2 linked regions of the Pseudophaeobacter arcticus DSM 23566 genome follow. Each later gene encodes a partner of the first gene's protein in a complex. Links are inferred from orthologs where the notes say so. Each region holds a gene or a part of one and is shown on either strand. Other genes may lie near its edges.

Region 1 (15,649 bases):
CATCGAAATTCATGCCCTCGAGGTCATGGACCCAACCCCAGCGATTATCAAAGGATCTGCCTCCGACAAGAACCAAGGTTGGGAAAACCGCCTGATCGAAACCGCAGACAAGATCGAGGGCCGGTTTGGCCAGCTGCACCAGCTGCTGCAGATGAGCCGACAGTTTCAGGTGTTTGAGACCAGCGACCTGAAGGTCAGCACCAACCGCGACTCCGGCGAATCTCAGATCAGCTTTCTGAATGAGCATAAGGACGCAGAGGGCGCACCATTGCAAATTCCCAACCTGATCATCATCGCCATCCCCGTGTTCCGGGGCGGTGCCCCTTATCGCATGGCCGTGCGCTTTCGCTACCGCAAAAGCGGCAGCACCGTGAAATTCATCATGACGGTTTTCAATCCTGAAAAATACTTTGAAGACGCCTACCGCGAGGCGGTGGCGAAAGCCCGAGAAGGGACGGAACTCCCCCTTTTCTATGGCAGCCCAGAAGCCAGCTAAACCCGCCTGACTTCTCTTTTTGCCCCCTCATCAACAGAGGGGGCAGCGACGGAAACCAGCATCGAAACCCACACCAATCTAAGGAGGACGGCATGAAAGATCTGCGAGTTTGTGAAGGCTGTGGCGGGTGGCGTGAAAAATATCGCGTCTGCGAAGAATGCGGCTGGGGCGACATGCGAGAAATGGCCCCGCCAGAACCCGAGGGAAACAGCCGCAGTTTGCGCCGATTGCTCAAGAATAAGCGCCGCAAGTAATGCCAACCCACCCCCACTTTGATGGAGCGACCTATGAACGGAATCGAGAGCATCGCCGCAGAGCGCAAGCGGCAGATCGAGGTAGAGGGCTGGACGCCCGAGCATGACGACGCCCACAGCGACGGGGAAATGGCCGGGGCCGCTGCCTGCTACGCGATGCAGGTTGCGCTTGACTGCATTGGTCGCAACGACCTGCACCAGACTGTCAGCCGGACAATCCGAGAACTGTGGCCATGGTCATCGCACTGGTGGAAGCCGAAGAACCGACGCGCCGATCTTGTCAGAGCTGGCGCTCTGATCGCCGCCGAGATCGACCGCATCGACCGCGCCGAGAATGCCCGGATCAACGCCGAGGGGTGGCAGGACGCACCCGGGCGCATTCCAGACTACGACTAAATCCAGTTACCCCCGAAACCGCACTTTTCGCAGGAAAACCGTGACCAAGCCTGAGATTGTCAAAGTGGGTTACGCCCGCGTTTCCACCATAGAGCAGAACCTAGACATGCAAATCACAGCCCTCAAACAATACGGCGTCAAAGATGCAATGATCTTTACCGACAAAATGAGCGGCGCAAAGCACAACCGGCCCGGCTTGAAAGCGGCGATCTCTGCAGCTTCAAAACTTGGGGGTGAATTTGTGGTCTGGAAGCTCGACAGGCTGGGACGCACATTGCTCGGCATATTGGATTCGATGCAAACGTTTGAGGCCAATAACGTCCTGCTGGTGAGCCTGACAGAGCGCTTTGACCTCGCCAACCCCATGGGTAAGGGGATGTTTCACATCATGGCATCCCTAGCGCAAATGGAGCGTGACCTGATCAGGGAGCGCACGATCGCAGGCATGAAGGCGGCAAAGGAGCGCGGCGAGCGTCACGGCAGACCACAGACGATGACACCAGAGCGGATCAGGAAGGCAACAGAACTGATTGGAGCTGGTGTATCGGCCACACAGATCATTCCCGCAATGCAGGCGTTGCCAGGGCCTCCCATCAACAAGTCCCGCGTCTATCAATGGGTCAGGGACTTCAAAAAACGGCAGACCAAAACGCCACCAGCTCCATGCCTAAAAGAAATAACCGACAAAACTGAAAAAGGGATCTCCCGATGAACACTCTTTGGCTACTAACAGCAAAGTATGAAGGCAAGCCAGTGGTGTCAGCCGATGAGGTGCGCCAAGATTATTTTGGCGGAATGAACCGCGAGGTATTCCTCAAAAAAGTGGACAGTGGAGAAATCCCCCTGCCCCTTACACGTTTAGGGTCCGGTCAGAAGGCTGCCAAATGTGTCCACATCACAGATCTAGCCAAGTACATCGACGCTTGCGCTCTACAGGCAAGAAAAGAGCTGCAACGAAAGATTAGTTAAGCAACTCAGCGGGGAAAGTATGCCCCGCAGTATGCCCTAATAAGAAATGTTATTTTTACTATTTAATTACAAATACTTACACAATATGAAATCCGGTTACAAATCGCCACGATGTTGATGCAAAATCCGATACGCCGGTTGGCCCCCTCAGTCAAGAGGCGCGCGCGTACTGAGCACGCAATCACTGCCCTGTGATCTGTCACACTTGCCGCCAGGCTTGCGTGCCCGGGGTGCCCATGCTGTTATCAAGCCTTGAGTGTTGCACACAGGTTTTACACCAGCCTAACCAGGTTTTCCACCGGCTTAACAAAGGGCAGATCATGCAGGATCCAATCGCGCTATATTACTGGCCAACGCCAAACGGCTGGAAGATTTCCATCGCGCTGGAAGAAATGGGCCTGCCCTATACGGTCAACCTGATTGATATTTCTGCTGGTGATCAGTTTGCAGCGGAGTTTCTAACGATCTCGCCCAACAATCGTATGCCCGCCATTACCGATCCGGATGGCCCCGATGGCAAACCCGTTTCCCTGTTTGAGAGCGGCGCGATTCTGCAATATCTGGCGCGCAAAACCGGGCAGTTCTACGGCGAAACCGAACGGCAGCGCCTGGTGGTGGAGCAATGGCTGATGTGGCAGATGGGCGGTCTGGGGCCGATGGCCGGTCAGGCGCATCATTTCCTGAAATACGCACCAGAGCCAATCCCCTATGCCAAGGACCGCTATCGCGCCGAGGTTGCCCGGCTGTACGGTGTGCTCGACCGGCAATTGGCGCAAAACCAATATGTGGCGGGTGACAGCTTTACCATTGCCGATATGGCCATCTGGCCCTGGGCCTCATTGTGGGAAGGTCAGGAGCAGTCTCTGGATGACAAACCGCATATGGCACGCTGGCTGGATCACCTTTGGGCCCGCCCCTGTATCATCGCCGGACGAAGCCTGGAGGCTGCGCGGCGCGGCGATCGCTCTGACAGCCGCGCACAAGAGGTGATCTTTGGCAAAGACCCCGCTGGGCAATAGACCCGCCTGTGCTGGTGCCCAGGTTCTGATCCTGGTGCTCAGGCCTCGTCTTCATCGGACAGGCCGTATTGCTGCAACACCCGCCCCTGGAACATAAAAAAGGCAAACATCGCCACCGGCAGGCCAAAGGTTTTGAAATAGACCCAGGTATCTGTGCTAAAGCTGCGCCAGATCGCCTCGTTCGCCAGCGCAAGTGCCAGGAAAAACAGGCAAAAACGCCGGGTGAGGATCATCCAGCCCTCCTGTTCCAGCGGCATGAGCTCTTCCATCACCAGCTTGAGATAGCTTTGACCGCGCAGCAGGCCTATCCCCAGAGCCCCGCCAAACAGCAGGTAGATCAGCGTTGGTTTCATCTTGAAAAATCGCTCATCATTGAGCCAGACCGACAGCCCCCCCATAAAGACCACCAGCACCAGCGTGGCCAGCTGCATCTTTGACAGATGGCCCGTGAGCTTCCACAGCGCCAGCGTCGAGAGCACCATCAGCGGGATAAAGGCCGCCGTCACGATGATAAAGCCCTTGTACTCCTGCCCGGCGATCAGAAACACCTCTTCGCGCAGTTTGATGTAGCCGATAAAAAACAGAACAACAGGGCCAAGCTCCAGCACCAGTTTCAGGGTTGGATTGATCTTCTTGGCTGCACTTGTGTCGCGCGTCATGGAATCTCCTGTAGGTCTATGCCGCTCTGGGCATTTTGGGGCAGGCTGATGTCAGCCCCCCATCTCCACTATCACGGCGCCCAGCGCGATCAAAGCCATCAAGGCAATGCGCCGGGGACCAACGGTTTCTTTCAGCACCAGCCAGCCGATGAGGGCGGCAAAGACGGTTGAGGTCTCGCGCAGCACGGCCGCCTCGCCGACCTTGTCCAGTCGGGTGGCCAGCATCACCGCGCCAAAGGAGGCAAAGGCCACAAATCCGCCAAAGATGCCTTTGACCACCAGAGGGGCCAGGTCAGGTTTTTTGGTCATGCGGCGCCAGCGCAGACAGGCATAGGGCGGCATCACCAGACCGTCGATCATGAAGAACCAGGCGAGAAAGGTGAAAGGATCGGCAGTGGCGCGGATACCATAGGCGTCATAGGTGGTGTAAAGCGCCACAAACAGCCCGGTGATCAGCGCCAGAAACATCGCCAATCCCAGGGTTTCGCGGTGGGTCTCCAAGTAGCGGTAGTTATAAGCGGCAAGACCAAAGATCCCCGCCAGCAGCACCCCGACCCCGGCCCATTGCACCAGCGAAAAGACCTCTCCAAACAGATAGTAGGAACCGATCACCGTGAACAGTGGTCCGGTGCCGCGCACCACCGGATAGACCACCGTATAGCTGCCCTTGGTATAGGCCAGCGCCTGCAAGACCTTGTAGGCCACGTGAATCCCCCAGACCACGGCAAATATTGGCCACATATGGGGTTCCGGCCAGGGCACCACAAAAAGCGCAAAGGGGGCAGCCATCAGCCCATAGGAGGCATCAATGGCGCCGCGTGACAGCCAGGGGTCGTAGCGCCCCTTTTGCAACGCGCCAAAGACCGCATGCAGGAAGGCCGCCATCAGGGCCAGCCCCAGCGCGGCCTGATGCCCGGCCTCGGTGCCTTCCAGGGAGATTAACCATTCGCTCATTTGGGCAGCTCAATCTGTTTTTGAAGAGGCAAAGTTGGGGGTTTTCCACCCCCAAACCCCCGGAGGATATTTACAGCCAAATGAAAGGTGGCGGGGCATTTTGTCAGGGTTGGTCCAGACCGGTCAGGGCAGCAGCGAACTCTTCGGGGTCAAAAGGGGCAAGGTCGTCGATCTGTTCGCCCACGCCGATGGCGTGGATGGGCAGGGCAAATTTATCTGCCAGCGCCACCAGCACGCCGCCTTTGGCGGTGCCATCCAGTTTGGTCATCACCAGCCCCGAGACATCCGCCAGTTTCTGAAAGGTCTCAACCTGGTTCAGTGCGTTCTGACCGGTGGTGGCGTCCAGCACCAGCAGGGTATTATGCGGCGCGGTCTCGTCCTTTTTGCGGATGACACGGATGATCTTGGAGAGTTCCTCCATCAGGTCGGCCCGGTTCTGCAGACGCCCAGCGGTGTCGATCAACAGCAGATCAGCGCCATCTTCCTGGGCGCGGGTCATGGCGTCATAGGCGAGGCTGGCCGGATCAGAACCTTCGGGGGCGGTCAAAACCGGCACCCCGGCGCGATCGCCCCAGACCTGAAGCTGTTCAACAGCCGCCGCGCGGAAGGTATCACCTGCAGCGATCACCACGTTTTTTCCCGCAGCCTTGAACTGGCTGGCCAGTTTGCCAATTGTGGTGGTCTTGCCCGAGCCATTGACCCCGACCACCAGAACCACCTGAGGGCGATGCGCATAGAGTGGCATCGGTTTGGCCACCTGTTCCATCACCCGCGCCACCTCGGCGGCCAGCAATTCCTTGATCTCGCGGGCGGAGAGTTTCTTGCCCAGGCGTCCTTCGGCCATATTGGCGGTCACCCGCAGCGCCGTGTCCACCCCCATGTCGGCGGCGATCAGCAGCTCTTCGAGTTGCTCCAGCATCTCGTCATCCAGGGTTCGACGCTGTTCGCTGCCAGTGCTGCGTCCCACAAGACGCCCCAAAAGACCTGCGGGTTTTTCTGGTATCACTGCTGTGTCCTGCGAGCGCCCATTGGGCGCCGCCTCCGCACCGGCTGACTCCTCTGCGGTGGGCAGCGACGCGACCTCTGCTGGGCCGCCCTCATCAACAATTGCCTCCAGCCCCTCGTCCAGTTTTGACGAGGATTTGAACAAGCGCTCCTTGAGCTTTGAGAAAAACGCCATCAGGGCCTCCGCAAAAGGGTTTCCCCCTCACCTAATGCGGATTGCACCGGGTTGCAAAGCGGATGCAGCGCCACAGTCAGGAAAAAGACAGATAAAAACCCGCCTGTGCGCCCCAATAGAGCGGCCAGACCAGATAGGGCGTATACCGGCGCAGCGGGTGATCTTCTGGCAGGACAAAGGTTTCAAAGGCCAGGATCACGTCAGAGGCCATAAAGGCCAGAGCTGCAGGCACAACCCAGATCAGCGCTGGATCAGTCAGCGTGAGCGCCGCAAGCCCCATGGAGAGAATGATCGGAATGTAGAGCAGGACCGGGATTTTCAAATCACCCGCTCTGGGAGCCAGAACAGGCACCATCACCAGGCCCAGCGCAACAATGGCACCGGTGAGCCCCAGGCCCGGCATCGCCCAGATCTGGCCCAGGTCACTACTGGGATGCCCTAGAAACAGGACCACATACGCCAGATGACCAAGGGCAAAGGCCCCCACCCCGCCCATGAAGGCTTGCTCCCCCTCCAGCGACAGGAAAAAATCACCCAAGGCACAAAGTGCCAGCCCCAGGACCAGCCAGAGCGGCGCGCCCAGACCCGAGGCTGCAATCGCCAGGGCCGCCACCGAGAAGGTTTTGAGCAGGCTGCGCAGGGCGCTTGGCCTGCAGGCGGTGAAACCGAGATAGCCCAGGGCCGCGCAAACCGCTGCGGCCTCCAAGATGCCTGTGCCTGTCATCTGTTGTTCTCCTGTCTGAGCTGCCGTTTTGTTATGCCAACAGGCGCTATGCTTGCCTCTCCCTATGCTTGCCTCTCTTGGCAGGTCTGGTCAAAGGTGACCCGAGGAAAGGCAAAAGCGATAGTCGGGTGCAAATGGGGCTGAGGGTCTTTGCCTATCGACGGGCCTCTGTCACAGTCTTGGATATGCGCCAGCTTTTGATTCTCTTTACCGTCCTTGCCCTTCTGCCGCTCTCCAGCCAGGCCGCCGACCCGATGGGAGCCGAGGAATTCGATCGCTACACCAAAGGCAAGACCCTGTTTTACGGCTTTGACGGCACCGCCTATGGGGTGGAACGTTACCTGCCCGGGCGACGTGTCCTCTGGTCGTTTCTGGATGGACATTGCCAAACAGGCATCTGGTACGAAGACGCTGGACAGATCTGCTTTGTCTATGAGGACAACACCACGCCACAGTGCTGGAGCTTTTCCCTCACCCCCGATGGTCTGAATGCGCAGTTCCAGAACGATCCGCAAGCCACCGAACTGTATGAATCCGGTGAAATGGGCGAGGAAATGCTCTGCCTTGGGCCAGAGGTCGGGGTCTAATGCCGCTAAGGTCTGCAGTTCTTATTTCTGAGCCGCTTCTTTTGCATCCAGATCCAGGACCCCATCCGAAAATTCGATGCTGAGCGCGGGGGCCGCAGCGGCCTGTGCCCGAGTGGTAAGAACCTCTGCGCCGCTGCGCACCACAGCATAGCCACGCGACAGGGTCGCCTTGTAGCTGAGGATATCCAGCTGACGCCCCGAGGCCTCCAGCTGTTGGCTTTGCCGGGCAATGCGCACCGCCTGCGCTGCAACCATGCGAGCGTTCAGCTTCTCCAGATCGGTCTTTTGCCGGGCAATTTCCCGTGCAATCGGATAGGGGGACAGTTTGGCAATCGCCGTTTCAAACTGTCCGCGCCGTCTTTGCACCAGGCTGCGCAGGGTGGCAGGCCGCAGCCCGGCAGAGGCCTTGCCCAGCCCCACCTGCCGCTGGTGCACCGCCGACATCAGGGCGCGCGGTAGATTATAGCCCGCCTGATCCAGGCGCTGGCGCGGGGTTTCAAGCAGGCTGTCGGGCCGCGGCATGGCGCGGGACAGATCGTTCAGCCGCTGACGGCGTTGCTGCACCGCCTGGCCGGTGCCGCGCAGCAGCCGCGCCCCCTGATCCTCGACCCAGGCCATCAGTTCCAGCCGCACCGGTACCGCCAGCTCTGCCGCCGCAGTTGGGGTTGGCGCACGGCGATCCGAGACATAGTCGATCAAGGTGGTATCCGTCTCGTGGCCCACCGCCGAAATCAGCGGAATATCCGAGGCCGCAGCAGCGCGGGCCACAACCTCTTCGTTGAACCCCCAGAGATCCTCGATCGCGCCGCCGCCACGGGCGACAATGATCAGATCCGGGCGCGGCAAGGCGCCCCCTGGGGTCATCCGGTTGAAACCTTCGATGGCACGCGCCACCTCTGGCGCGCAATTGGCCCCCTGTACCGCCACCGGCCAGACCAGCACCTTGCGCGGGAAACGTTCCCGCAGGCGATGCAGAATATCGCGGATCACCGCCCCGGAGGGCGAGGTCACCACACCGATGATATGTGGAAGATAGGGCAGTGGTTTCTTGCGCTCGGGCGCAAACAACCCCTCAGATTCGAGCTGTTTCTTGCGCTTTTCCAGCAGTGCCATCAGGGCGCCCTGCCCGGCAACGGCCACCTCGTCGACGTTCATGTTGTATTTTGACTGCGCGCCAAAGGCCGTCAGCCGCCCGGTAACAACCACCTCCAGGCCTTCTTCTGGCACCACTGACAGGCTGGAAATCTGCCCTTTCCAGGTGGTGCAGGCCAGAACCGAGCGGTCGTCCTTGATATCATAATACAGATGGCCCGAGCGCGCCTTGAACACCCGCCCCACTTCTCCGCGCACGCGAATGCGGCCAAAGGTGCTTTCCAGCGTGCGTTTTACCTCACCAGAGATCTCTGAGACGCTGAATTCCGGCGCGTTCTGGCCAGAAGATTCGCCCGCTGTCTGGCCTGATGTCTGGCCCGGTGTCTGGCCTGCTGTCTGGCCGGGAGTTGGATCTTCAAATAGGTCGGACACGAAAACAGCGCTCCTGCGGCAAAGTTGGCGTTCTGAGCCTGCATCGGGTGCAGGTTCTTGTTTTGCGGGCTCGCGCAGCATAGAACCCGCGGCAAGCAAGGCAAGCCCCGACAATTCGCTTTGGGGTCCACGGGTACACCTGATCCCGTCCTGGGCGACAGGCGAGATCAGCAGATCGGAGACGACACGATGAATATTCTTATCCTTGGCAGTGGCGGGCGCGAACATGCCCTGGCCTGGGCCGTGATGCAGAACCCAAAATGTGACAAGCTGATCGTCGCGCCCGGCAATGCCGGTATCGCCCAGATCGCCGAATGTGCCAGTCTCGACATCATGGACGGGGCCGCAGTCACCATCTTTGTCGAACAAAATGCCATCGGCTTTGTCATCATTGGCCCCGAAGCGCCACTGGCCGCAGGGGTGGCCGACCGGCTGCGCGACGCTGGCGTCCTGGTCTTTGGCCCCTCCGAAGCTGCCGCGCGGCTTGAAGCCTCCAAAAGCTTTACCAAGGAAGTCTGCGATGCGGCACAGGCCCCAACTGCGGGCTATGGCCATTTCACCGAGGCCGAGGCCGCCAAGGCCCATATTCGCCTGCATGGCGCGCCGACCGTGGTCAAGGCGGATGGCCTGGCCGCCGGCAAGGGCGTGATCATCGCCATGACCGAAGAAGAAGCGCTGGCGGCGATTGACGATATGTTTGGCGGCGCCTTTGGTGGCGCTGGCGCAGAGGTGGTGATCGAAGAGTTCATGGAGGGCGAAGAGGCCTCGCTCTTTGTCCTGGTCGATGGGGAAGAGGTGCTGTCGATTGGATCCGCCCAGGACCACAAACGCGTTGGCGAAGGCGACACCGGCCCCAATACCGGCGGCATGGGGGCCTATTCCCCAGCGCCGGTGTTGACTGCCGAGATCGAAGCCAAAGCGATGGAGGAGATTGTCAAACCCACCATGAAGGTCATGGCAGAACGCGGCATGCCCTATCAGGGCGTGCTCTATGCTGGCCTGATGATCAAGGACGGCCAGCCCCGTCTGGTGGAATACAACGTGCGCTTTGGCGATCCAGAATGTCAGGTGCTGATGATGCGCCTGGGGGCCCAGGCGCTGGACCTGATGCAGGCCGCTGCCGAGGGTCGCCTCGCCGAGGCCCAGGTCAACTGGGGCGATGACCATGCCATCACCGTGGTCATGGCGGCCAATGGCTACCCGGGGTCTTATGAAAAGGGCACCGTGATCAAGGGATTGGATGCCCTGCCTGAAGACAGCTCCAACATGGTGTTTCATGCGGGCACTGCCGCAAAGGATGGCAACATTGTTGCCACCGGGGGACGCGTTCTCAATGTGACCGCACGGGGCAATAGCCTGAACGAAGCCCGCGACCGCGCCTATGCCATGGCGGATCAGATTGACTGGCCTGAGGGCTTCTTGCGCCGCGACATCGGCTGGCGGGCACTGGGCTAAGCCTTCGAGTCCATGGATTGAACACCAAAGGCCCGGGACTCTCGGGCCTTTTCCCTTTGCCCTGTTTCATAGCGCCCTGTTTCATAGCGCCGTGTTTCAGGGTGCCGTGTTTCAGGGTGCATTGTTTCGGGGCGCTATTGCACCATTTGGCAACGGGCTGACGGGAATGGCAGATTTTTGGACGCCTTTACGAGGTGCATGCGACTCTGCTTAAGGCTTTACTGCCTCAAGATCCTCTTATTTGAACGGGCCTCCCATGATTATCCGCGAAAAAACCGGCCTCTTTGAGCTGCTCTTTGCCACCAAGGGCTCAGTCTTGCCCCACATTCTGCCGCGTATCCTTACGGTTTCGATTTTGGCCATGCTCATCGTCTGGATTGATGGCTGGGTCATTTCCCTGCCCCATCTTGATGCGGCCCCCTTTGCGGTCTTTGGCATTGCGCTCTCACTGTTTCTCGGCTTTCGCAACAATGCCGCCTATGAACGTTGGTGGGAGGGGCGCAGGCTCTGGGGGCAGCTGGTCGCGGATATGCGCTCTCTGGCCCGCGACAGCAGGATGTTTTTGCCTGAAGACGCCGCCCGCCAGGAGGTGCTAAAACTGGCCCTGGACTTTTTGCATCTGCACCGAGTCAATCTGCGCAAGCTAAAGATCAGCGAGACGAAACAGAACTGGTCCGGGATGGATTTCAGCCAGGCCGCCCATCCGCCCTGTGCCGCCCTCAACGCCGCCACCGCCACGGCGGTCAAGGCCGCCCCGGATGGCTTTGCCCGCAAGGCCCTTTCAGAGCGGCTGGCCTCAATCGCGCTGGCCCAGGCAGGCTGCGAGCGCATTGCGACCACCCCGCTGCCCTATGTCTATTCGCTCTTGGTGTTTCGCACCACCTATCTCTATTGCCTGCTCATTCCCTTTGCCCTGCTGGAAGATGCCGCCTGGATAACGCCGATCTTTGTTGCCATCATTGCCTATGTGTTTTTTGGCCTGGCGGAGGTCACCGAAGAGCTGGCCCGTCCCTTTGGCGAGACGGTCAATGGCCTGCCGCTGGATGCCATCTGCCGCACCGTGGAGATCTCCATGGCGCCTCATCTGGACATCAAAGCACCGCCAGCGCTGCAAGCTCAGGGCTATTATCTAAGCTAACGCCCCGTAACATCCTCATTTTCCAGAAGCCGGTCTCTGTCAAAGCTGTTTCCATGCCGCCCTTCCAAAGCTACAGTCGTCACAAGATCTTGGAGGGACGATGGAACAACAGCCCTGTTCGGACACGCTGGACCAGCTTTTCGGTGCGGGAGATCTGGCCAAACTGGCCTTTGACTTTGCTCCTGTTGGCATCGTGGTCACGGAAAACCGGGTCCTGCGCGAATGCAATCAGCGCTTTTGCCAGATGTTTGGCTATAGGCATGCAGAGCTCGTGGATCAGCTTTTTGCCTTTCTCTACCCCTCTGAAGAAGAGTTTCAGAATCTGCGCACCCGCGGCGACAAACTCCTGAGCCAGGGCAACCCCTATTGGGATGAACGTGTCATGCGGCGCAAAAATGGAGAGCTGTTCTGGGTCCGGGTACGCGGGCATACCTTTACCCCCGACGCCCCGCTTGGGCGTGCGGTCTGGAGCTTTGCCGATCTGTCCTCACAGCGCCCTTATCTGCCGCTGACCCGACGCGAACGCGAAGTCTATTCGCTGCTAGGCGAGGGTCAGACCAGCAAGGAAATCGCCCGCTCCTTGAACCTCAGCTACCGCACGGTCGAGGTGCATCGCGCGCGTTTGCTCAAAAAGATGGGGGTCAACAATACCGCCAGTCTGTTTTCCTCGCTGGGCGATATTGGCGGCGACCATGTGGTGCGCAGCAACAACTCCTAATCGCCGACTTGCAGCTTCGACAAACAGCCCAGGCTCCCCGGAGTATAGGAAAGCCACCCGCCAAAGGTCCGGCCCCAACCTTCGATAAATAGCCAGCTCCAACAGGGGTTCAGCTAGGCCTTGCTCCCCAAAAAAGGGGGGGCTCCCGCGCGCTTTGGCATTCAAGGAATGCCACACCCTTGGGCCCGGCGCCGCGCTCACGCGCGGCGCGGTTGCAGCTAGCGCATCTCCTCCGCAGCACGTGAAAAGGACGGCGCACAGAAGGGGCAAAAACTACGGACAGTCCAGTGTGGCCTCTAGGCTGGCCAGTCCGGAAAAGGAACCGATATCACGACTGCTGATCTGGTCTGCTGCCAACTGCACGGCTATCAATCTCTGCCAATCGGCATCAACAAGGAGTAACTCCGGAGGTTGCGCACAGCCCTGCAGGCTTGAAGTGATAAAATCGTCACCAATTTGATGGTTGGTCAGGCCTGACAGGGCAGCAACCGGGGTGAGAGCGCCCGCCTCAAACCGCCAGATCCGCAGGGTTTTTGCCAGATGCGGCCGGTCAACATAGGCAAGCTCAACCCGTCCGTCACCGTCAAGGTCACCCGCAGCGACTGGCGCCAGCCAGCGGTTGGCACGGCCAATATGAGGCGTCTCGGCAATCTTGCCATCACCCCCATGCAAAGCCAGCGCTGCGCCCTGTGCCATGTCGGTCTCCACCACCATCGCCGCATCTGGACGCCCATCCAGATTGAGGTCGACCAGCCGTGGGCGCAGGTCTTCAAAGACGTGGTCCTGCGGCAGATCTATCGCCATGCCAAAAGGCACCTGCCCCGGCCCCGCAAAGCGCAGCATCAGGCCAGACCACTCCAGCGCGTCGCCCAGAACACCATGACCATAACGGGCTGTGGGATTGATGAATTCCGCCCGCAACACTTCGGCAGGCCAGACCGGAGGGGACCAATGTCCGATATCATCCGGCCCCATCCCTTCGGCCGCGAGAGATTGGCCAAGGACGATCGCCAGCCACAGGAGCATCCCCTGCCCCGCGCGGCGCTTCAAACCGAACCACAGGCGCGACATCAGACGCCGCGCCATGGTCCGCGCGCGCATCAGATCTGTTTTTCAGGCATCTGGACGATCAGGCCTTCCAGCTCATCCGTCACCTTCACCTGGCAGGTCAGACGCGAGCGCGCCGGATCCGGCTCAAAGGCAAAATCCAACATGTCTTCCTCCATGTCATCTTTCGCCGGAAGCTTTTCGACCCAATCCGGGTGAATATAGACATGGCAGGTGGAGCAGGCACAGGCGCCACCACAATCTGCCTCAATGCCCGGAATATTGTTATCGCGGGCACCTTCCATCACGGTCAGGCCATTGGCTACTTCCACAACATGTTCAGTGCCGTTGTGTTCGACATAGGTAATCTTTGCCATCGTTTGCTCTTCCCCTTCTCGGTATTTAGCTGAATATGTAGCCAAGCCCCTGCGCCTGCACCAGCCCAATTTGCACAGATCAATGACAGGGCTGGGCCCTCGCTGCAAATGTTCTATGTTTGTTCCTTTTGTCGCACTTACCATCCCCGGTACCCACGGTTCTGCCGCCCCCGCCCGTCTGACCACAACGCAACTATAGTCCGCACCCAAGAATGCCACGGGACCCCTTGTCAGGCTGGTGATGCTCTACCAATGCCCAGGTGCCGCCAAGGGCGGAGTGTTTGCCCCCCTGGAAGATGAAACCGACACTGCCCCCACCATGCTCTGGCAACATCATCATCTGGCGCAAAACGCCGCGCGCCTTTGCCGCTCAGTAATGTCTGGCCGCCTGGTGCGCGTCATCGGCAGGGGGCAAAGGCGCGCATTCAGTCCCTCATGGCATCGCCCAAGCGGTCGAGGATTTTCGCCTATGCTGGATCTTTTGCCTACCGAACGGTGGCGGCAGGGTGATCCTGCCTTTGCGCCCACTCAGGATCTGGTCTAGTCTGGTTTCAAATGGCCGTGCACAGGGATGGCCCAAAGGATCGTCAAAAGAAATCGAGCACCCGCAGGCATGACCACTCCATACGCCCCCCTTGTTGCGAGCCTGTCGCTTTTTATGGCCATTGGCCTTGGCGCCTGCCTCCCCCTGGATCCGGCAGTCGGCAGCGGGACAGCCCCCCCAGAGGCCCCGCCCGGCGCGCCGCCGGGCACCTGTTGGCACCGCAACACCAGCCCGGCCGTTATTCAAACCGTCACCGACCAGGTTCTGGTCACCCCTGCTGTTGTGGATGCGACGGGTCAGATCACCCAGCCAGCGGTGTTTCGCACCGTCACCCGCCAGGATATCGTCCAACCCCGGCGCGACACCTGGCTTGAAACGCCCTGCCCGGAGCAGCTGACGCCGGAATTCACCGCCTCGCTACAACGCGCCCTTGCGGTACGCGGCTATTATCGGGGCACGACAACCGGACAGATGGACCGCGCAACCAGAATAGCCATCCGCCGCTACCAAAAAGAGACTGGACTGGACAGCAGCACCCTGTCGTTGGACACCGCCCGACAGCTGGGTCTGATCGCCATCGCACAGTAGCCCGCACAATAGCCCGCACAGCAGCCCACACAGTGTCATGTCGCCTCCAGGACCTGCGCAGACCTGGACCTCTCAGCTGCGCCACGGTTGGTTTCGCTCAACGCCCGATGCCCTGCGGTATCCCACATGTTGAAGCAAAATCTGAGAAAGCAACAGAAAGACGCAGCACGGCAAGATCCGGCACAGAGTTCCCCAAACCGTTCCGCTCTGCTAGAACCCCTGCAAGGCGCTGGATCCAGCCACTGGGCCAGCCCCGCCCGGAACGCTCATCTGGCACAAAAAGACGGAGACCAGAGACACAATGCGAAACGACCGCCTGCCAAAGACCGGCTTTTTGTCTGCCGCCTCGGCCCCGCTGCGGGAAATGCTGGAAAGTCAGGCCAGCGAAGTGCGGCTCTCCAATGGCGAGGTCCTGTTTGAACAGGGCGACACGGGTGACGCCTTTTATGCCATCATCCAGGGGTCTTTGGAGTTCTCCATCCTCTCGGCCGCGGGACGCAAGCTCTCGCTTGACCTGATGCGGCCCGGTGCTGTCTTTGGCGAGATCGTCTTGTTTGATCCCGGCCCGCGCACCGCCACGGTGACTGCGGCAGAGCCCAGCCGTTTGCTGCGCCTGCGCAACCGCGACATTCTCACCCAGATCCAGAAACAACCGGAACTGGCCGGGGACCTTTTGCGGCTGGCCGGGCAACGCATGAGATGGATGAATATGCAGCTGAACGAGCAGGTGTTCCTGCCGATGCCGGTCCGCCTGGCGCGCAAGCTGCTCTATCTGGTGCCGGACAGTGGCAATGGCCGACTGGCCCTGTCACAGACAGAACTGGCGGAATATGTTGGGGCGACCCGCGAAGCCGTGTCAAAGACCTTGTCAAACTGGAAGCGCAGCCAGCTGATCGAAATCAGCCGCGGCGGCTTGCAGATCCTGGATCGCAGCGCCCTTGGGCTGCTGGCCGAACCAGAATCAATCTAACACAGCAAGCGTTTTTGCAGACAGCCCCTTCGGGCCATCCCTGCAATTGT
Region 2 (15,750 bases), 1.4 Mb from region 1 along the record:
GTCTCTTCTGACCCTGCCGTTTGGCTGGGTGATACCGGATCTCACCACGCTGTTCCTGCTGATCAGCGCCGGGATTATTGGCGGTGTCGCGCAGATCCTGATCACCTCGTCCTACCGCTTTGCACCTGCGTCAATGCTGGCGCCCTATGACTATGTTTCGATGCTGTTTGCAATTGTGCTCGGCTACATCTGGTTTGAAGAACTGCCAACTATTGTCATGCTGGCGGGGGCCAGTCTGGTGATTGCCGGCAATATCCTGGTGATCTGGCGTGAGAGCCGCCTTGGCCTGGAACGTGGCAAGGCCAAATCTCTGACCGATCCGAAAGGCGGGTAAGCTATCCATGCGCGCTGCGCCCTCGGCCCATATCGCGCTTGGGTCTTAGCCTTTTAGGCCTGGCTCTTTGCGTTCAACCGCACCGCCAGTTTCTGGATCTTGTCGCGGAGAGAAATGAGATCCGCCAGATCATCCCCCGCCGCCTCCAGGATACAGCGCGAGATGGCTGCTGCCTCCTTTTGCAAGGCAAGACCTTTGGCAGCCAATGAGACAATCACACTGCGCTCATCCTCAGGGTTTCGCTTGCGCGTGACCAGATCAGCCGCCTCCATGCGTTTCAAGAGAGGGGTGAGCGTATTTGATTCCAGGTTCAATGCGCTGCCCAGATCGTTCACCTTCTGGCCGTCGTGCTGCCACAGGGCAACAAGCACCAGATATTGCGGATAGGTCAGCCCATATTGCGACAGCAGTGGCCGATACAGCCGCCCCATGGCGTTATTGGCGGAATAGAGCGCAAAGCACAGCAGGTCATCAAGGCAAAGGGATTGGTGCATCATTGGCGATAAATAAATCGCACGCGATCAAACCGCAACCCCTTGCCACCTCTCTCAATCTCACCTATTTAAATCGTGTACGATTTATTCACTCGCGATCATAATGCAAAACGAGGATCCCAAACATGAGCATCTCCCCTCTTTACACTGCGCAAGGCACTGCCACCGGAGGCCGCAATGGCCGCGCCACAGTTGCAGAATCCGGTCTCGATCTGGTTCTGGCCGCGCCACCTGCCCTGGGCGGAGACGGCAAAGGTAGCAACCCAGAGCAGCTTTTTGCGGCTGGTTATTCCGCCTGCTTTATTGGCGCCATGCAGTTTGCCACCACACAGGATGCAAGCCTGGCCAAAGTTCCCGCTGATGTATCGGTCACTGCAAATGTGGGGATTGGCCCCAATCCTGAGGGTGGTTTTGGCCTGAGCGTTGCCCTTTTGGTGACCATGCCCGGGCTTGACGCAGCCCAAGCCGAGCGCATCGTCGATGCAGGTCACAAGATCTGCCCCTATTCCAATGCCATACGTAGCAATGTCGAGGTTACGACAGAGGTTCTATAAGGCGGAAGAGATATGCGAGGCTCTGCCTCGCGCTCCGGGATATTTTAGGCCAAATGAAGCAGCCACAGGCGGCCACCGCATCGCCAGATGCTCATACAGCAAAAGCGCGGAAGGTATCTTCCGCGCTTTTTCAATTTGAAAACAGCAGCTGCGACTAGCTGCGCACCAGGGCTTCATAGGCGGCAGCAATGTCACGGGTCATCTCGCCGACTTCAAACTTGTAGGGTCCGATTTCACCAACTGGTGTGACCTCGGCGGCGGTGCCGGTTAACCAGCACTGCTCGAACTCTTCCATCTCCTCGGGCAGGATCCGGCGCTCATGCACGGTGATTCCCTTGTCCTTCAGCATAGCAATGACGGTTTGCCGGGTAATCCCATTGAGGAAGCAATCCGCCAGCGGCGTATGTACTTCACCGTCTTTCACGAAGAAAATATTGGCGCCGGTCGCCTCGGCGACATAGCCGCGATAGTCCATGAACAGGGCATCCGAGCAGCCCTTGGCTTCGGCCTTATGCTTGGAGATGGTGCAGATCATATAGAGGCCCGCCGCCTTGGCGTGAACCGGGATCGTCTCGGGGCTGGGGCGTTTGTATTCCGCGATATCCAGTTTCGCGCCCTGCATCTTGGCATCGCCATAATAGGCACCCCAACCCCAGACCGCGATCGCCATGCGCACCGGGTTCTGCGCCGAGGCCACGCCCATATCTTCGCCAGAGCCGCGCCAGACCAGGGCCCGGACATAGGCGTCCTGCAGCCCAGACGCCTTGAGGGTCTCTTCTTTGGCGGCTTCGATATCATCCACCGAATAGGGCATCGGCATGTCCAGCGCCTGGGCACTGGCAATCAGGCGCTCGGAATGTTCCCGGCTTTTGAAGATCTTACCGTTATAGGCCCGCTCACCTTCAAAGACAGACGACGCATAGTGCATCGCATGGGTCAGGATGTGCACCTTTGCATCTCGCCAGTCGACCAGCTCTCCGTCCATCCAGATAAAGCCGTCCCGATCATCGTATCCAGCCATGCCACAGCCTCCTCAAAGCAGTTACATTTTTCAAAAGTTGCGCCACATACGTCCGAAGTGGACATATTGTTGCGCCAAAGCTGCGATTCGATACATCTTCACTCTTGGAATGTCAATATAGCTGACATAAACTGACTGTCAGGGACTTTAGGCGAGTAGAGGGGAGAGCACCATGTCTGAGGGTGGCTCACGCGGGCGGTCAATGGGGCGATCCAGCCAGGGGTATGGCGGCGAAAGCCTGTTGTTTTTGACCGATGAACAATTGCGTCAGGGGATCGAGGCAATGTTCTTTGCCTATCGTGGCTTTACGGCTGATCCGGACCGCATTCTGGCACAGATGTCCTATGGGCGTGCCCATCACCGCGCCATTCACTTTATCAATCGCGCCCCCGGTACCACCGTAAACAATATGCTGACCATCCTGGGCGTCACCAAACAATCGCTCAACCGGGTGCTGCGCACTCTGATCAGCGATGGGTTGGTCGAAAGCCGGGTTGGTGTCACCGACAAGCGCGAGCGCCATTTGCACCTCACCGAGGCGGGCAGACAGCTGGAGGCCAAGCTCTCGGATGCCCAGCGCGCCCGCATGCGCGCCGCCTACAAAGACGCCGGGCCGGAGGCTGTTCAGGGTTTCAAAAAGGTATTGGAGGCCATGATGGATGCGGATATGCGCCGGGCCTATATCAATCTGCGGGAAAGTGGATCATGAGCACATTTGACTCACATCTGCTGATCGTAGACGACGACGAGCGCATTCGCGGATTGCTGAAGAAGTTCCTGATGCGGGCTGGGTTTCTGGTCTCTGCGGCGCGCGATGCCGCCCATGCGCGCCGGGTACTGGCCGGGCTCGATTTTGATCTCATCATCATGGATGTGATGATGCCTGGCGAAGACGGTATCTCGCTGACCAAATCCCTGCGCGAAACCATGACCACGCCGATCCTGTTGCTCACCGCAAAGGGCGATACAGAGGACCGTATCACCGGTTTTGAAGCAGGCGCAGACGACTACCTCCCCAAACCTTTTGAGCCCAAAGAACTGCTGTTGCGGGTCAATGCGATCCTGCGACGGGTGCCGGATACCTCGGCGCAGGACAGTGCCCCCAAGGTGCTGCATCTTGGCGACATCCGCTATAATATCGAACGCGGAGAGATGTGGCAGGGCAATGATCTGGTGCGGCTGACCGGCACCGAAAGCCAGCTGATGAAGATCTTTTCGGCCTGCCCCGGAGAACCCGTCAGCCGTGCCAAACTGGTCGAGGATCTGGGCCGGGATCGTGGCCAGGCACAGGAGCGCGCGGTGGATGTTCAGATCACCCGGCTGCGCCGCAAGATCGAGCCGAACCCAAAACAGCCGCAATACCTGCAAACCGTCCGGGGCGCAGGCTATATGCTGGCGCCGGATTGATCAGGCACAATAGATCAGGCACAAAAGATCAGGTGTGGCTCACCCCTGCTGCCCTCTCCCCATTGTCGTCGCCCTCTGGGCAATTGCGCTGTCCCACATTGCTCTGTCCCACATTGCGCGGTCCCGCTGAGTTCCGCCTTGTCGCGGGGGTAACCTCGGCTCTAAGCTTTGAGCCTATCGCGCCCCCTGCTTTCCACCCTGACGCTCTGGACTATACCGAATGACAACCGCTTTGATCACCCACGCTGATTGCCTGCGCCACGAGACCCCAGAAGGTCACCCCGAACAGGTGGCCCGCCTTGAACACGTCCTGCACGCGCTGGAAACGCTGGATCTGAAACGGGTGCCTGCGCCGATGGCGGCCGAGGATGACATCCTGCGCATTCACCCTGTGGATCATCTGCGCGATCTACGTTCCGCCCGCCCTAGCAAAGGCTATGCGCAGATTGACGGCGATACTTTCATCTCGCCCGACTCGCTGGACGCGGCCTTTCGCGCGGCTGGCGCCGCTGTGCGCGCCGTCGATATGGTGCTGGGGGGCGAGGTGCAAAACGCCTTTGCCGCCATTCGCCCGCCGGGGCACCATGCCGAATCCGAAACTGCCATGGGATTTTGCCTGTTTGGAAACGCCGCCCTGGCCGCCAAACATGCGCTGGATCATCATGGATTGAAACGGGTCGCCGTGGTGGATTTTGACGTTCATCACGGCAATGGCACCCAGGACCTGTTGTGGGATGAGCCCCGCGCCCTGTTCATCACCAGCCAGCAGATGCCGCTTTGGCCGGGCTCCGGTCGCGCCGATGAAGATGGCGTATATGGTCAGATCCTCAACCTGCCCCTGCCACCCGAATCGGGGGGCACTGAGATGCGCGCCGCCTATACCGATCAGGCCTTTCCACGGCTGCGCGCCTTTCAGCCAGAGCTGATCATCATCTCGGCTGGCTTTGACGCCCATCGCGACGATCCCCTGGCCAGTCTGAACTGGAGCACCACAGATTTTGCCTGGCTCACGGCTGAACTCTGCGCTCTGGCGGCTGAGCTGTGTCAGGGCCGTATCGTCTCGACTCTGGAGGGCGGATATGATCTGAACGCGCTAGCGCAGGCCACGCGCGCACATGTGGAAGAATTGATAAAGGCAGCGACATGACCGAGACCACCGCCCCCTCCGTGGAAGAGATGAGCTTTGAGCAAGCCATGCGCGAACTGGAAACCGTCGTGGGCCAACTGGAACGCGGCGACGTGGCGCTGGATGCCTCGATCGCGCTTTATGAACGCGGCGCCAAGCTCAAAAAACGCTGCGAGGACGAACTCAAACGCGCCGAAGAGAAGGTCGCCTCCCTGACGCTGGATGCCAGCGGCACGCCGATTGCGACCCAGGCTCTGGACGCGGGATAACAGCATGGCTGTTCCCTTCACTGTGGCGCTGAAACAGGCGCAACAAGAGATCTCTGCCCGCCTGAACACTCTCATTCCTGTGGGGGCCACCCTGGGAAAGCCAATGTTGCATGCGGTGATGGGCGGCAAGATGCTGCGCGGTTTCCTGGTGCTGGAAAGCGCGCGCCTTCACGGCGTGGAATCAGAGGCAGCCCTGGACGCGGCGGTCGCCATTGAATGCATCCATGCCTATTCCCTGGTGCATGATGATCTGCCCTGCATGGATGACGACGATCTGCGCCGCGGCCTGCCGACGATCCATAAAAAATGGGACGAGGCAACAGCGGTGCTGACAGGCGATGCGCTGCAGACCATGGCCTTTGACCTTTTGGCCGATGCAAAATTTGGCCCCCATGCACTAGAGCTTATCCGGCTCATGGCCCGCGCGGCTGGCCGCTCCGGCATGGTGCAGGGGCAGATGCTGGATATTGATGCGGAAACCGCTACAACACCTCTGACCCTGGACCAGATCACCCGGCTCCAGAACCGCAAAACTGGCTGCCTGATCAATTGGTCTGCCACCGTTGGGCCGGTGATTTCTGGCGATGATCCCAGTGCATTAACACAATATGCAACCGCCCTTGGCCTTGCATTTCAGATCGCCGACGACATCTTGGATATTGAAGGCGATGCGCAAAAGGTCGGCAAGGCCCTGCGTAAAGATGCCAATGCCGGCAAGGCGACCTTTGTCTCACTCCTGGGACTGGAGCCTGCCAAACAGCGCGCACGGGACCTGGTCGACGAGGCCTGCTCGGCCCTCGCCCCCTACGGGGATGAGGGAGAAACCTTGAAGCAGACCGCCCGCTTCGTTATTGCGCGAGACAGCTGACACCGGAACCTACTTGCTCCGCCCGCCACAAGGAAACACCATGTCTGACCGGCCCTCTACCCCGCTTTTGGACCAGATCGCGCGCCCTGCGGATATGAAGGGGCTGAGTGATAGCCAACTGGTGCAGCTGGCGCATGAACTGCGGCAAGAGACCATTTCGGCGGTTTCGACCACTGGCGGCCATCTGGGCGCGGGCCTGGGCGTGGTTGAACTCACCGTGGCGCTGCACGCGGTGTTCAACACCCCCAGGGACAAACTGATCTGGGATGTCTCGCATCAAAGCTACCCTCATAAAATCCTGACCGAACGCCGCGACCGTATCCGCACCCTGCGCACCAAGGGCGGGCTGTCGGGCTTTACCAAACGCAGCGAGAGCCCCTACGACCCCTTTGGCGCCGCCCATAGCTCCACCTCAATCTCTGCCGCGCTGGGATTCTCGGTGGCCCGGGATCTGGGCGGCGTGGTGCCCGAGGGTCTGGGCGAGGCAATTGCGGTGATCGGCGATGGGTCGATGTCGGCCGGTATGGCCTTTGAGGCGATGAACAACGCCGGCCATCTGAACAAGCGGATGATCGTTATCCTCAACGACAATGAGATGAGCATCGCACCGCCGGTTGGCGCGCTGTCGTCCTATCTGTCGCGGCTTTATGCCGAGGAACCTTTTCAAGAGCTGAAGGCCGTGGCCAAGGGCGCCGCCTCGCTGCTGCCGGAACCCTTCCGCGAGGGCGCCAAACGCGCCAAAGACATGCTCAAAGGCCTGGCCGTGGGCGGCACCATGTTTGAATCGCTTGGGTTTTCCTACATCGGACCTATTGACGGCCATGACCTGCACCAGCTGCTACCGGTGCTGCGCACCGTCAAGGCCCGCGCCAAGGGTCCGATCCTGATCCATGTGCTGACCAAAAAGGGCAAAGGCTACGCCCCCGCCGAGGCCGCCCGCGACAGGGGTCATGCCACTGCGAAATTTGATGTGGTCACCGGCAAACAGCACAAGACCCCCTCCAATGCGCCCTCCTATACCGGCGTCTTTGGCGATGAGCTGGTGAAACTGGCCGCCAAGGACGACAAGATCTGCGCCGTCACGGCCGCCATGCCCGATGGCACAGGCCTGTCGCTGATGGCGGAACGCTACCCCTCGCGCTGCTTTGACGTGGGCATTGCTGAACAGCACGGCGTCACCTTTGCCGCCGCGCTGGCCGCTGGCGGGATGAAGCCCTTTTGCGCGATGTATTCGACATTTCTGCAGCGTGGCTATGACCAGGTGGTGCATGATGTCGCCATCCAGCGCCTGCCGGTCCGTTTTGCCATCGACCGCGCCGGTCTGGTAGGCGCGGATGGCGCCACCCACGCCGGTTCTTTCGACATCGGCTTTATGTCCAACCTGCCCGGTATGGTGGTGATGGCCGCCTCTGACGAGGCCGAGCTGGTGCATATGGTCCATACCGCCGCCGCCCATGACGCGGGCCCCATCGCCTTCCGCTACCCCCGTGGCGAGGGCGAGGGTGTCGAGATGCCCGAGGTTCCGCAACTGCTGGAGATCGGCAAGGGCCGAATGATCCAAGCGGGCAAACGCGTGGCGCTGCTCTCCTTTGGCACCCGCCTGGGCGAAGTCCGCAAGGCCGCCGAGGCCCTGTCGGCCAAGGGCATCACCCCCACCATTGCCGATGCCCGTTTTGCCAAACCGCTGGACCGCGAGATGATCCTGCAACTGGTGGCCGACCACGAGGCGCTGATCACGATTGAAGAGGGCGCCGTTGGCGGCTTTGGCTCCCATGTGGCGCAGCTTTTGGCAGATGAAGGTGTGTTTGACGCGGGCTTCAAATTCCGCTCCATGGTGCTGCCTGATACCTTCATCGACCAGGCCAGCCCCGCCGATATGTACGAGACCGCCGCCATGAACGCCCCCCAGATCGAAGCCAAGGTGCTGGAGGTGCTGGGTGTGGCGCAGATCGGGGAAAAGCGGGCCTAGGGCTCATCCCAAGAACAGCAGGCAAAGAACAAGATCCCAGGATCGCCCTGTAGAAACACATTGTGCCTGCCGACAATAAAACGGGGCAAGAGGGCAGGACTATAGCGCCGGCGGTTCTGCCGGGGGCACAAAGCGTTCCATGTCCTCGGCTGCCAACACTGCACACAGCCCCTCGCGGTAGCTGGGGTAAAGCAACTGCACCCCCAGCGCATCCTTGATGCGCTGGTTTCTGACCCGCTTGTTTTCACCGTAAAAACTGCGCGCCATTGGGGTCATGCCGGCCTCGTCAAAGGGCACCTCGGCGGGCACGGGTAGCCCCAGCAGCTCTGCGGCGTAGCCCAGAACGTCCTGTGGCGGGGCGGGGTCATCATCGCAGAGGTTATAGATCCCGCCCGGGTTCGGCGCGTCAATCGAGGCCAGCAGCGCCTGCACAATATCATCCACATGAATGCGGGAAAACACCTGCCCCGGTTTCACAATGCGCCGCGCCTTGCCCGCCATCAGCTTGGCAAAGGGGCCACGCCCGGGGCCGTAAATTCCGGCCAGGCGAAAAATATGCAACCGCAGACCCGGGATTTGCTGCCATTGTTGCTCAGCCAGGGTCCGCCAGGTGCCGCGTTCGCTGGTCGGCGCAACGGGCGTGGTCTCATCCACCCAGTCGCCGCCCCGGTCGCCATAGACAGCCGTGGTCGATAGATACCCGAACCACTCCAAACCCGCAGCGGCGGCCGCAATCTCATCGCGTAAAGCTGCCAGAACAGGATCACCAGAGGCATTTGGCCCGATCGAGCTGAGGACATGCGTGACGCCAGCCAAAGAGATCTCTTCTCCGGGCCAGGTGATCATCTCCACACCTGGGACCGCAACCGGCTCACGCGCCGTACCAATCACCCGCCAGCCGCGCGCCAATAGCTGCGGCGCCAGACGGCGCGCCGTATATCCACATCCAAGACAAAGAAGCGTTTTTTGCATGGGCACTATTTGGCCAGAAGGGCGCAAAGGCGCAAGGCTTGTTTCCAATCCCATGCCGCTCTTTTATCAAGACCTGACAGTTGCGTTTACGCGCGCGGCTGGCAAGACAGCGACAGGCAGCGCGTGCAAGCGCGCTGCCGGGCCCAACCCTAAAGCGGCAGTCTTTGACTGCTGCGGCAGGGGCGGGAGCCCCCCCCCTGCCACTTCTCAGTGCCACTTCTCAGGACCTCTTCTCAGCGCCCCTTCCAGACCGGGTCGCGTTTCTCAGCAAAGGCACGGGCACCTTCCATCTGATCCTCGCTGGCATAGAGCACATCAACAGAGCGCAGCTGGCGCTGGGTGATGTGGTTCATCGCATCCTGGAATTTGCAATCTTCCGCGTCGCGCACCACCTCCTTGATCGCCGCATAGACCAGCGGTGGCCCCGAGGCGAGCAGGCGCGCCAGATCCCAGGCGCGGGTCATCAGCTGATCGCCGGGCACAATCTCGTTCACCAGCCCCCAGCGATTGGCCTCCTCGGCATCAAACCAGCGCCCGGTCAGCAAAAGCTCCATGGCGATGTGATAGGGGATACGTTTCGGCAGCTTGATCGAGGCCGCATCCGCCACCGTGCCGGAGCGGATTTCGGGCAGCGCAAAAGTCGCGTGATCTGCGGCCAGGATCATATCGGCCGAGATTGCCAGCTCCAACCCGCCGCCACAGGCGATGCCGTTCACCGCAGCAATCACCGGCTTGTTCATGTCGCGCAGCTCCTGCAAGCCGCCAAAACCACCAACGCCATAATCGCCATCCACCGCATCGCCATCAGCGGCAGCCTTTAGATCCCAACCGGGGCAAAAGAACTTTTCGCCGCCGCCCGTCAGAATCGCCACCCGCAAATCCGGGTCATCGCGAAAATCTCGAAACACCTCGCCCATCACCTTGCTGGTGGCCAGATCAATGGCATTGGCCTTGGGCCGGTCCAGGGTGACCTCCAGAATGGCGCCTTCGCGCCGGGTTTTCACGGGTCCCTCTGTCATCTCCACTGCGCTCATTTCAATAAGTCCTTTCTGCGCATCAGCGCATCCGCTGCCACCGCATCCTCAGGCGTACATAACAGCGGGTTGATTTCAATTTCTTCCAGACCTTCGGCCTCGGCCAGGACATAGGCCTGCACCGATGTCACCGCCCGCAGGATTGCAGCGCGGTCGGCTGCCGGTTTGCCACGGTAGCCTGCCAGCAGTTTTGCGATTTTCAAGCCATCCAAAGCCGCGTCAATTGCCGCATCACTGGCCGGCAGCAAAAGCGAGCAACTGTCCTGCAGGATCTCTGTCAGGGTGCCGCCTGCTGCCAGCGTCAGGACAAAACCATGCGCCGGGTCTTTCACCACCCCAATGAGCAGCTCTGCCACCGCTCCGGTGATCATTTCCTCGACCAGATACCGCTCTGTCGGCATCGCATCTGCCGCCGCACTGACCTCGCCGCCGGTCGCCAGGCCCAGCACCACCGCACCAGCTTCGGTCTTATGGGCAATCCCTTCGCCCTTCAGCACCACCGGATAGCCAATATCCGCCGCCGCCGCCCGCGCCATGCCGGGGGATTTTGCTCGGATAGATTTAGGGATCCGCAGACCATACTGCGCCAGGCGAAACTTGGCTTCCGCTTCAGACACCAGACTGGGCGCTACCACTGTGGTCGGCAGCAGCACAGGTTCCGCAACATCCGGTCGCCGCGCTGAGGCGGCAGCACAGGCCAGCAGGGCTTCGCGCAGCCCACAAAAGGGCACCACGCCAGCACCCATCAGCTGGTCGGCAACGGCCTCGGGCAGCAGTTCCGGCAGGGTTGCCACCAGCGCGACATTCGCCCCGGTTGCGTGCTGTGCACCAATGGCGGCCTCAATGGCACAGTCCCAGTCGCTGGCCGAGCAGCGATCGGTGCGCGGAAAATCAACAATCAGCAGGGTCATCGCCAGGGATGGATCCATCATCGCGGACCAGGCCCGCGTCATTGCCTCTGTGTCGCGCCAGATATAGGTGTGATAGTCCAGCGGATTTGCCAGCGCCACCATCGGCCCCAGCGCCGCGCGCAGGTCGGTTTCCTGGGTGTCATTCAAAGGCGGAAAGACCACCGGGAGGTCATGCGCGGTATCGGCAGCAAGGCTTGCCTCGCCCCCCGAACAGCTGATCGACCCCAACCGGTTGTTGGGTAGTGGCCCTGTCACATGCAGCAGTTTCAGCGTTTCCAGAAATGCTGGCAGATCGTCAAGCCGCGCAATGCCCAGACGCGTGAGCAAAGCCTGAGCCCCCGCGTCACCGCCCGCAAGCGACGCCGTATGAGAAATCGTCGCCGCCTGTGCCTCTGCCGATTTGCCCACTTTCAGCGCAATGATCGACTTGCCCAAGGCGCGCGCCTTTGCCGCCAGCGCCTCAAAGGCCCGCAGATCGCCAAAGCCTTCGATATGCAGGCCCAGCGCGGTGACCCGATCATCGTCCAGCAGCGCCTCACCAATGGCGGCAATGCCGGACTGCGCCTGATTGCCCGCCGCCACCACATAGGCAATGGGCAGACCCCGCGTCTGCATGGTGAGGTTGATGGCGATGTTGGAGCTTTGAGTGATCAGGGCCACGCCCCTCTCCACCCGCTTGCCACCGTGCTGGTCAGGCCAGAGCAAAGCCCCATCCAGATAGTTGATAAAGCCATAACAATTGGGCCCTAGGAAAGGCATCTGCCCCGCCGCCGCCAACAGCTGCGCCTGCAGGTCTGCGCCCTCTGAATCTTCTGCCTGGGCCTCCAGGAAGCCAGAGGCAAAGCAGACCGCGCCGCCGGCATCGCGCGCCGCCAGATCCCGCACCACCTCGATTGTGGCAAAGCGGTTGACCCCGACAAAGGTGGCATCCGGTGCCGCCGGCAGACTGGCGACATCCCGATAGACCGGCAGGCCTGCCAGCTCTTCCGCCTTGGGGTGAACCGGCCAGATCTCACCGTCGAACCCCATCTTCTGGCACTGTTCAATCACCAGACGGCACCAGGCGCCACCGCCAACAACGGCGATGGTTTTGGGCCTAAACAGCCTGTTTAGAGACTTCATTTCTACTTATTCATCCCTTGTGGCCCGGTCCAGATGGCCGAGGTCCTGTTGCGGGTTGATCTGGTCGCGCACGCGGGTCTTCAGCTCTTTCACATCGGGAAATCCGCCGTCGCGCTTGCGCTCCCAGATCAGCTCATCATTCAGCGTGATCTCAAAGATGCCTCCGACCTCCCCTGGCACCAGGGTCACCGCCGCCAATTGATCCTGAAAAGTCGACAGCAGTTCCTGCGCCATCCAGGCGGCGCGCAGCATCCAGTTGCAGCCGATACAATAGGTAATGGTGATCTTGGGTTTCAAAGGTGAGGTCGTGGACATGGTTCATCAAGCTCCGTGGGCGCGTAACATTTCGCGGCTGATGATATGTCTTTGGATCTCGCTCGTCCCCTCCCAAATGCGCTCCACCCGGGCGTCACGCCAGATACGTTCCAAGGGCAGCTCATCCATCAGGCCCATGCCGCCATGGATCTGGATTGCCTCGTCCGCAACCATGGCCAGCATCTCGGTCGCTTTGAGCTTGGCCATCGACATGTCAGACTCGGTGACCGTGCCCTGATCGAATTTCCAACCGGCCTCCCAGGTCAGCAGATTGGCGGCTTTCAGCTCCAGCGCCATATCGGCCAGCTTAAAAGAAACGCCCTGGAATTTGCCGATTTGCTGGCCAAATTGTTTGCGCTCGGCGGCATATTCAACCGCGTGCTGCAACGCACGATCTGCCCGGCCCAGACAGGTTGCCGCCACCTGCAGACGGGTCGCCCCCAACCATGTGTTGGCCACGTCAAACCCCTTGTCGACCTCACCCAGGATGGCCGAAGACGGCAGGCGGCAGTCGTCAAACTCCAGAACAGCATTGGTATAGCCCCGGTGCGAGACATTGCTATAGCCCGCGCGCACGGCAAACCCCGGCGTGCCCTTGTCGACAAAGAAGGCGGTGATTTTTTTCTTTGGGCCGCGCGGAGTGTCTTCAACCCCAGTCGCCATAAAGCAGATTGCAAAATCTGCGATATCGGCATGGCTGATGAAATGTTTGGTGCCGTTCAGGATCCAGTCATCCCCATCCCTGCGCGCCGTGGCCTTCATACCGCGCAGATCAGAGCCCGCGTCCGGCTCTGTCATGGCAAGACAGTCCCATTTTTCACCCTTCATGCAGGGGAACAGGTATTTTTCTTTCTGTTCTTCGGTGCCGGCCAGCAGGATATTCGACGGGCGCGCGACGCCGGTCCAGTGCAGCGCATAATTGGCCCGGCCCAGTTCTTTTTCATACATCAGCCAGCTGAGCGTATCGAGCCCGGCACCGCCCACCTCTTCGGGCATATTTGCGGCATAAAGCCCGGCCTCCATCGCCTTCGCCTGGATGTCCTTGATCACATCCATGTCCAGATGACCGGAGCGTTCGACCTCCAGCTCGTGGGGGTAAAGCTCGTTCTCCACAAAGGCACGGGTCGTCTCGACGATCATTGCCTGTTCTTCTGTCATGCCAAACTGCATCGCGCCTGTCCTTCTCTTTGACTTGCCCACCAGTCTAGCGCCGGGCTAGGGTTTCTTCGTGCAAGAATGGACAAAACCATGCAGAACTGGGTGAAAGAAGACGCTGCAGCGCAGCAGGTTGATCTGCTGTTGTTTGATGATTTTTCCGGCCATTGCCTCGCCAATACGATCGAGCCCTTGCGCGCGGCCAATACGCTGGCGGGGCGGCAAGCCTATGCCTGGCGGTTTCTCACTCTGGATGGGGCGCCTGTCACCTCCTCCGCCGGGATGGAGGTGAATCCCCATGACCAGCTGGCCCATTGTCGCGGCGACATGTTGATTGCCATGCCCTCGTATCGCTATCGCCCGCTGGCAACGGAGGCGGCGAAAAAGTCTTTGCGGGCGGCTGCGGGTCGCTACGGGGTGATGGCAGGTTTTGATGCCGGTGCCTGGCTATTGGCTGCAGCCGGGCTGCTTGAGGGGCGGCGCGCCACCATCCACTGGGAGGAACTGGCTGGCTTTGCCGAGGATTTCCCCCAGGTCGAGGCCCAGCGCCTGCGCCATGTACAGGACGGCAATCGCATCACCTGCACTGGTGCCCTGGCGGCCTTTGACCTGATGATGGATCTCATTGGACAGAGCCACGGTCAGGCGCTGCGGCTGGAGGTTGCCGCGCTGTTCATGAGCCCCGAAATCACCGAGACAGAGCCAACCTGCGTCGCCATAGGCTCTGCGCGCAGCCGCTCTGTCGCAAGGGCCCTGGCCCTGATGCAGGCCAATATCGAGGCACCGCTTTCGGTGCTGGAAATCGCCCGCCGGGTTGGTCGCAACCGCAAAGATCTGGAACAGCGCATGAAGGCCCAGTTGGGGGCAACCCCGCAGGCCATCTATCGCCATCTGCGCCTCATACAGGCACGAAAGCTTGTATTAGAGACTGATTTATCCATCGCAGAGATCGCCCTGCGCAGTGGCTACGAAGACCCCAGCGCCTTGACCCGTGCCTATCGCGCAGAATTTGGCGCCTCCCCGCGCCAGATGCGCAACAGCACGGGGTGACAGCACGGGGTGACACGGTCCAGAGATCCGGAAACGGCTCTAACTGGCGTAGGTAGAGCCCTCGCTATCCAGGATCAGCTTGATCTCGCGCAGGTGCGCCTCGGCCTGAGAGGGATAGTCCTCCAACTCGCGCGCTGTCTTCTCGGCGATTTCATCCGACAGCACGCGCAGGGGCTGCCCCGTCTGCAAAGCCCGTATATAAGTCTCGGCGGCGCGTTCAAAATAGTAGAGCCTATTCAACGTATCCGCCGGATCAGAGCCGATCACCAGCACCCCGTGGTTGCCCATGATCATCACCTTTTGTTTGGGATCGGTCAGCATCGCCGCACAGCGCGCGCCTTCGTCCTCAAAGGCCAAACCACCATAGCCATCGTCGATGACATAGCGATTGAAAAAGGTAGCGGTGTTCTGATCAATCGGCGGCAGGGTGCTATCGGCCAGAGAGGCCAGAACCGTGGCATGGATCGAATGTACATGCATCACGCAGCGCGCCTGCGGACACAGACGATGGATCGAGCCATGCAGCCCCCAGGCGGTTGGGTCCGGCGCGCCGGGTTTGGTCATGGTTTCGGGATCGTTCGCGTCCAGTAGCAGCAGGTTTGATGCGGTGATCCGGGCAAAATGCATCAGATTTGCATTCATCAGAAACTGGCTGCCGTCCGCGTTCACCGCCAGGCTGAAATGATTGGCCACGCCCTCGTGCATATTGAGCCGCTCCACCCAGCGAAAGCTCGCCGCCATATCGACGCGCTCCTGCCAATGGTCCATATTGGGGCGCAATTCTGCAACGCTCATTTTGAGGCTCCTAAAGCAACTTCTGATTGCCCAGAACCTGAGCCGCAAAGGTCTGTTTGACCAGTGAAAAAAATCGCGGCTTGCCATTAGCTGAGCTTATGGCAAACTTATGCGATGAAAACCTCCCTGCCTCCCCTCGGCTGGCTACGGACATTCGAGGCCGCAGCCCGGCATCTGTCCTTTACCGGTGCCGCCAATGATTTGAACATGACCCAAAGCGCGGTCAGTCAGCAGATCAAGGGGCTGGAGTCCCATCTGGGCAAGACCCTGTTTCACCGCCGCCCCCGCGCGCTGGAGCTCACCCCAACCGGCACCACCTATCTGCCAGTGGTGCGCGAGGCCTTTCGCACCCTG

Evidence for each region.
Region 2: the proteins of xseA (region 1) and ARCT_RS0123105 are in contact, whole or in part, in a cryo-EM structure (PDB 8TXR), measured with the Escherichia coli proteins. The link is inferred for Pseudophaeobacter arcticus DSM 23566 from one-to-one orthologs.

What each region holds. Positions count from the first base shown.
Region 1 is NZ_KI421507.1:2,473,411-2,489,059, forward strand. What follows is about bases 6,512-9,336. They hold xseA (exodeoxyribonuclease VII large subunit), read right to left. Parts: upstream 8,763-9,336; coding sequence 7,260-8,762; downstream 6,512-7,259. Other genes in these bases: ARCT_RS0116210 (lysoplasmalogenase), read right to left, coding at 6,512-6,651; ARCT_RS0116215 (hypothetical protein), read left to right, coding at 6,837-7,238; purD (phosphoribosylamine--glycine ligase), read left to right, coding at 8,952-9,336. Also shown: ARCT_RS0116165 (DUF2303 family protein), read left to right, coding at 1-496; ARCT_RS28275 (hypothetical protein), read left to right, coding at 589-750; ARCT_RS26355 (hypothetical protein), read left to right, coding at 772-1,146; ARCT_RS26360 (recombinase family protein), read left to right, coding at 1,187-1,858; ARCT_RS0116185 (pyocin activator PrtN family protein), read left to right, coding at 1,855-2,115; ARCT_RS0116190 (glutathione S-transferase N-terminal domain-containing protein), read left to right, coding at 2,436-3,134; ARCT_RS0116195 (inner membrane-spanning protein YciB), read right to left, coding at 3,173-3,793; ARCT_RS0116200 (EamA family transporter), read right to left, coding at 3,845-4,747; signal recognition particle-docking protein FtsY, read right to left, coding at 4,851-5,927; more of ARCT_RS0116210, read right to left, coding at 6,004-6,511; more of purD, read left to right, coding at 9,337-10,217; ARCT_RS0116230 (bestrophin family protein), read left to right, coding at 10,474-11,355; ARCT_RS0116235 (LuxR C-terminal-related transcriptional regulator), read left to right, coding at 11,456-12,073; ARCT_RS0116240 (FG-GAP repeat domain-containing protein), read right to left, coding at 12,347-13,174; ARCT_RS0116245 (2Fe-2S iron-sulfur cluster-binding protein), read right to left, coding at 13,174-13,497; ARCT_RS0116255 (peptidoglycan-binding domain-containing protein), read left to right, coding at 14,111-14,629; ARCT_RS0116260 (Crp/Fnr family transcriptional regulator), read left to right, coding at 14,931-15,599. UniProt on the Escherichia coli protein: Bidirectionally degrades single-stranded DNA into large acid-insoluble oligonucleotides, which are then degraded further into small acid-soluble oligonucleotides.
Region 2 is NZ_KI421507.1:3,841,250-3,856,999, reverse strand. Bases 3,654-6,579 are described here. They hold ARCT_RS0123105 (exodeoxyribonuclease VII small subunit), read left to right. Parts: upstream 3,654-4,953; coding sequence 4,954-5,205; downstream 5,206-6,579. Other genes in these bases: dxs (1-deoxy-D-xylulose-5-phosphate synthase), read left to right, coding at 6,114-6,579; ARCT_RS0123100 (polyprenyl synthetase family protein), read left to right, coding at 5,210-6,073; ARCT_RS0123110 (histone deacetylase family protein), read left to right, coding at 4,031-4,957; ARCT_RS0123115 (response regulator), read left to right, coding at 3,654-3,810. Outside these bases: ARCT_RS0123145 (DMT family transporter), read left to right, coding at 1-334; ARCT_RS0123140 (MarR family winged helix-turn-helix transcriptional regulator), read right to left, coding at 388-831; ARCT_RS0123135 (organic hydroperoxide resistance protein), read left to right, coding at 954-1,382; ARCT_RS0123125 (branched-chain amino acid aminotransferase), read right to left, coding at 1,537-2,403; ARCT_RS0123120 (MarR family winged helix-turn-helix transcriptional regulator), read left to right, coding at 2,576-3,112; more of ARCT_RS0123115, read left to right, coding at 3,109-3,653; more of dxs, read left to right, coding at 6,580-8,042; ARCT_RS0123090 (SDR family oxidoreductase), read right to left, coding at 8,142-9,014; ARCT_RS0123085 (carnitinyl-CoA dehydratase), read right to left, coding at 9,248-10,033; ARCT_RS0123080 (acetate--CoA ligase family protein), read right to left, coding at 10,045-12,081; ARCT_RS0123075 (SelT/SelW/SelH family protein), read right to left, coding at 12,088-12,396; ARCT_RS0123070 (acyl-CoA dehydrogenase family protein), read right to left, coding at 12,403-13,566; ARCT_RS0123065 (GlxA family transcriptional regulator), read left to right, coding at 13,645-14,601; ARCT_RS0123060 (class II aldolase and adducin N-terminal domain-containing protein), read right to left, coding at 14,641-15,396; ARCT_RS0123055 (LysR substrate-binding domain-containing protein), read left to right, coding at 15,511-15,750. UniProt on the Escherichia coli protein: Bidirectionally degrades single-stranded DNA into large acid-insoluble oligonucleotides, which are then degraded further into small acid-soluble oligonucleotides.